Regions from separate parts of the Streptomyces sp. NPDC006012 genome, predicted to be linked through region 2. Evidence: riboswitches for the same ligand, from Rfam matches in the RefSeq annotation. Region 2 holds a riboswitch; the other holds the start of a gene.

Region 1 (2,193 bases), on a different contig from region 2:
GAGAACCGATGATGACACCGGCCAGGAGCAGACCGCTCATGTCGATCGACGGGTACAGGCCGTGGATCAGGCCGGTGTTGTCGTCCGTGTTGCCCGTCAGCGCCGCCCAGCCGATGAACCCGGAGCCGAGGACGCCGATCAACAGGAGCGAGACCAGCGTGCCGAGCACCGCCACCGAGGTCCGGGCCGACAGGCCGTGGCAGATGTACAGGGCGATCAACATGATCGCACTCGAACCGATCACGGCCACGACCAGCGGATTCGAGCCCTGTAGGACAGCGGGCAGGATGAAGAGGGTCAGCACCAGGAAGCTGATGGCCAGGGCGACGAGCGCCATCACGCCCCGCAGCCGGCCCACCACCACGACGGCGAGCGCGAAGATGCCGGCGAGCAGCGCCAGCGGGAACTTCCGGTTCACATCGGTGACCGAGTACTGAAGGTCCTTCGGAGCCGACGGCTCGTAGGCGACGATCACCTTCTCGCCCTGGTGCAGTTGCCGTGACTGGTCCGGCTGCACGATCTCCGTGAACGTACGGCCCTTGTCCTTGCCGGTGTCGACCCGGATGGTGGCCTTCTTGCAGGTACCGGTGGTTTGCTGCTGTGCCGAGCTGCCCTCGGCGGTGGAGGTGTCGCCGGTCGGGATGTCCCCCGAGGCGTTCACCGACTTGCAGTTCACCGCGACGACCTGGGTGACCGTGGCCTGGTGCGTCTGCCGGTCGAAGCCGACCCCGGTGCGTTCGTGCGGCGGGGCTCCGCCGGGCCAGAGCACCACGAGCCCGACGACGACCGCCGCCGTGAAGGGGATGAGGACGGCCGCGATGACCTTGCGCAGATGCTTGGAGACGGGCGCGGCGGGCCCGTGACTGTGGCTGTGACCGTGCGCATGGCCATGCCCGGGGCTCTCACCGGGGCTCTGGCCGGACCCCTGGCCGGCTCCCGGCCCGTGTTCGTGACCCGGACCGTGGCCGTGGCCCGCACCGGACCCGTGGCCGTGTCCGCTGCCCTGCTCGGAACCGCGTCCGCGCTGCGGCTCGGGCGGGGGGTACGGGGGCTGCTGCATCGTGGTCACCGACCGATCATCGCAAGAACGACAGGGGCCCTCTGTTCACCGCGCCCGAATTGACGCTAGCGTGGAGGCACCTTTGCACACGCGGGAGCTCGGAGCACCGGGCTGAGAGGGCGCTGACCTCCGTATTCGCGATGTTTCACGTGGAACGACCGACGTTTCGCACGAAGCACCGATGAACGGAAGCCGCTGCGTCGACCGCTGAACCTGTTACCGGGTAATGCCGGCGTAGGGAGTAGGTCTCATGACCAACAAGGACGAACGCACGCCTGTCTCCACGCAGCACGCGACGATCGGAGCCGCCAACGGATCCGATGGCGCCGAGGGCACGACGACGGGGAAGTCCATCGGGTGGCACAAGGCGTATGTCGAGGGCTCACGCTCCGACCTGCACGTGCCGGTCCGTCAGGTGCATCTCACCAATGGGGAGTCGGTCACGCTGTACGACACCTCGGGGCCGTACACCGATCCGCTCGTCGAGACCGACGTCCGCAGAGGCCTGCCGCTGCTGCGGGAGAGTTGGATCGTCGCGCGCGGGGACACGGAGGAGTACGCGGGCCGTCCCGTCCGTCCTGAGGACGACGGAATCAAGCACACCTCGCCGCGCGGCGGGCTGCGCAACCTGGACGCCGTCTTCCCCGGCCGCCCCCGGCAGCCGCGCCGGAGCCGTGCCGGCGTCGCAGCGGTCACGCAACTCGCTTATGCGCGACGCGGCGAGATCACTCCGGAAATGGAGTTCGCGGCGATCAGGGAGAACGTTTCTCCCGAAGTGGTCCGCGAGGAGATCGCTGCGGGACGGGCCGTCCTGCCGGCCAACGTCAACCACCCGGAGATCGAGCCGATGATCATCGGCAAACGGTTCCTGGTCAAGGTCAACGCCAACATCGGCAACTCGGCGGTGACCTCCTCCATCGAGGAGGAGGTCGAGAAGATGACCTGGGCGACCCGCTGGGGCGCCGACACGGTCATGGACCTGTCCACCGGCCGCAACATCCACACCACCCGCGAGTGGGTGCTGCGCAACTCCCCCGTCCCCATCGGCACGGTGCCGCTCTACCAGGCGTTGGAGAAGGTCGACGGCAAGGCCGAGGACCTGACCTGGGAGATCTACAAGGACACGGTCATCG
Region 2 (2,193 bases):
GCCGTCGCCGCGATCGGCGAGAAGCCGTTCCGGGCGAAGCAGCTCTCGCAGCACTACTTCGCGCGGTACGCGCACGACCCCGAGCAGTGGACCGACATTCCCGCTGCCTCCCGCGGCCGGCTGCGGGAGGCGTTGTTCCCCGAGCTGATGACGGTCGTGCGGCATCTGTCGACCGACGAGGGAACCACGCGCAAGACGCTGTGGCGGCTGTTCGACGGGACGCTCGTCGAGTCGGTGCTGATGCGGTACCCGGACCGGGTGACGATGTGCATCAGTTCGCAGGCGGGATGCGGGATGAACTGCCCCTTCTGCGCCACCGGGCAGGCCGGTCTGGACCGGAACCTGTCGACCGCCGAGATCGTGCACCAGATCGTGGACGGCATGCGGGCCCTCAGGGACGGCGAGGTGCCCGGCGGCCCCGCGCGGCTGTCCAACATCGTGTTCATGGGCATGGGCGAGCCGCTCGCCAACTACAAGCGGGTCGTGGGCGCTATCCGGGCGCTCACCGATCCCGAACCGGACGGGCTCGGGCTGTCCCAGCGGGGGATCACCGTCTCGACCGTCGGGCTCGTCCCGGCCATCCACCGGTTCGCCGACGAGGGCTTCAAGTGCCGCCTCGCGATCTCCCTGCACGCGCCCGACGACGAACTGCGCGACACCCTCGTCCCCGTGAACACGCGGTGGAAGGTGCGTGAGGTGCTGGACGCCGGGCTGGAGTACGCCGCCAGGTCCGGGCGTCGGCTGTCCATCGAGTACGCGCTGATCCGGGACATCAACGACCAGGCGTGGCGGGGCGACCGGCTCGGCCGGCTGCTCAAGGGCAAGCCGGTGCACGTCAACCTCATCCCGCTCAACCCGACACCGGGCTCCAAGTGGACCGCCTCCAGGCCCGAGGACGAGCGGGCCTTCGTGGCGGCCATCGAGGCGCACGGGGTGCCGGTGACCATCCGGGACACCCGCGGGCAGGAGATCGACGGCGCCTGCGGTCAGCTGGCTGCCGCCGAACGGTAGCCGGACGGTAGTCTGAGCCCGGTCATAACGTCATATCGGGAACCTCGTGTTCCGAACATGTTGAATATTCCGACAGGGGAGCGCCACAGCGCTGAGAGTGCGGCACACCGGCCGCAGACCCTCCGAACCTCGCCCAGGTCATTCTGGGTAGGGAGATCGGTTCTCACTCAAGCTGTTGCGCCCTGCCCGGATCCGCCTCGTACGGTCCGGGCAGGGCCGCGTCTCTTCCTGGTCAACCCCAGGAGGACATCAGTTGCACACCAAGACCTTCGTGGCCGTCGCGGTCGGGCTCGGCCTGGTCACGCTGTCCGCGTGCGGGACCACGAACGACGGGGGCGCCGACTCCAGGACGGTCACCCTCGTCAGCCACGATTCGTGGGCGGTCTCGAAGAACGTGCTCAAGGACTTCGAGAAGCAGTCCGGTTACACCGTCAGGGTCCTCAAGGACGGCGACGCGGGGCAGGCCGTCAACAAGGCGATCCTGACCAAGGACAACCCGCAGGGCGACGTCTTCTTCGGCGTCGACAACACCCTGCTGTCCCGCGCGCTCGACAACGGGACGTTCCAGCCGTACGAGCCGAAGGACTACGACCGGATCCGGCCCGAGTACCGCGACGGCACGTCCGGGCACCGGGTCACGCCCATCGACACCGGTGACATCTGCGTCAACTACGACAAGGCGTACTTCGAGCAGCACCGGCTGGCCCCGCCGCGGACCTTCGACGACCTGGTCGAACCCCGGTACAAGGACCTGCTCGTCACCGAGAACGCCGCCACCTCCTCGCCCGGCCTCGGATTTCTGCTCGGCACCGCCGCGAAGTACGGCGACGCCGGCTGGGACGCGTACTGGAAGAAGCTCAAGGCCAACGGCGTCAAGGTGGTCGACGGCTGGGAGCAGGCGTACGACGAGGAGTTCTCCGGTTCGGCCGGCGGCAGGAAGGCGGGCGGCGACCGGCCGCTCGTCGTGTCGTACGCCTCCTCGCCGCCCGCCGAGGTCGTCTACGCCGACCCGAAACCGGCCACCGCGCCCACCGGAGTGGCCGCCGGTACCTGCTTCCGGCAGATCGAGTACGCCGGCCTGCTCTCGGGCGCCCGCAACAGCGCGGGCGGCAAGGCGTTCCTGGACTTCCTGACCGGCAAGGAGTTCCAGGAGGACATGCCGCTGAACATGTTCGTCTACCC

Evidence for each region. A riboswitch is a leader RNA that binds a small molecule or an ion and turns the genes downstream of it on or off. The one in region 2 is predicted to bind thiamine pyrophosphate.
Region 1: linked by a shared signal. The riboswitch ahead of thiC (phosphomethylpyrimidine synthase ThiC) and the one ahead of ACFYPJ_RS29680 (thiamine ABC transporter substrate binding subunit) in region 2 are both predicted to bind thiamine pyrophosphate.

Annotation. Positions count from the first base shown of each region.
Region 1 is NZ_JBIAIE010000024.1:102,450-104,642, reverse strand. It holds gene ACFYPJ_RS30875 (YibE/F family protein) at 1-1,069, opposite strand, end outside; TPP riboswitch at 1,141-1,318, shown strand; gene thiC (phosphomethylpyrimidine synthase ThiC) at 1,311-2,193, shown strand, end outside.
Region 2 is NZ_JBIAIE010000022.1:90,864-93,056, forward strand. It holds gene rlmN (23S rRNA (adenine(2503)-C(2))-methyltransferase RlmN) at 1-1,011, shown strand, start outside; TPP riboswitch at 1,076-1,183, shown strand; gene ACFYPJ_RS29680 (thiamine ABC transporter substrate binding subunit) at 1,265-2,193, shown strand, end outside.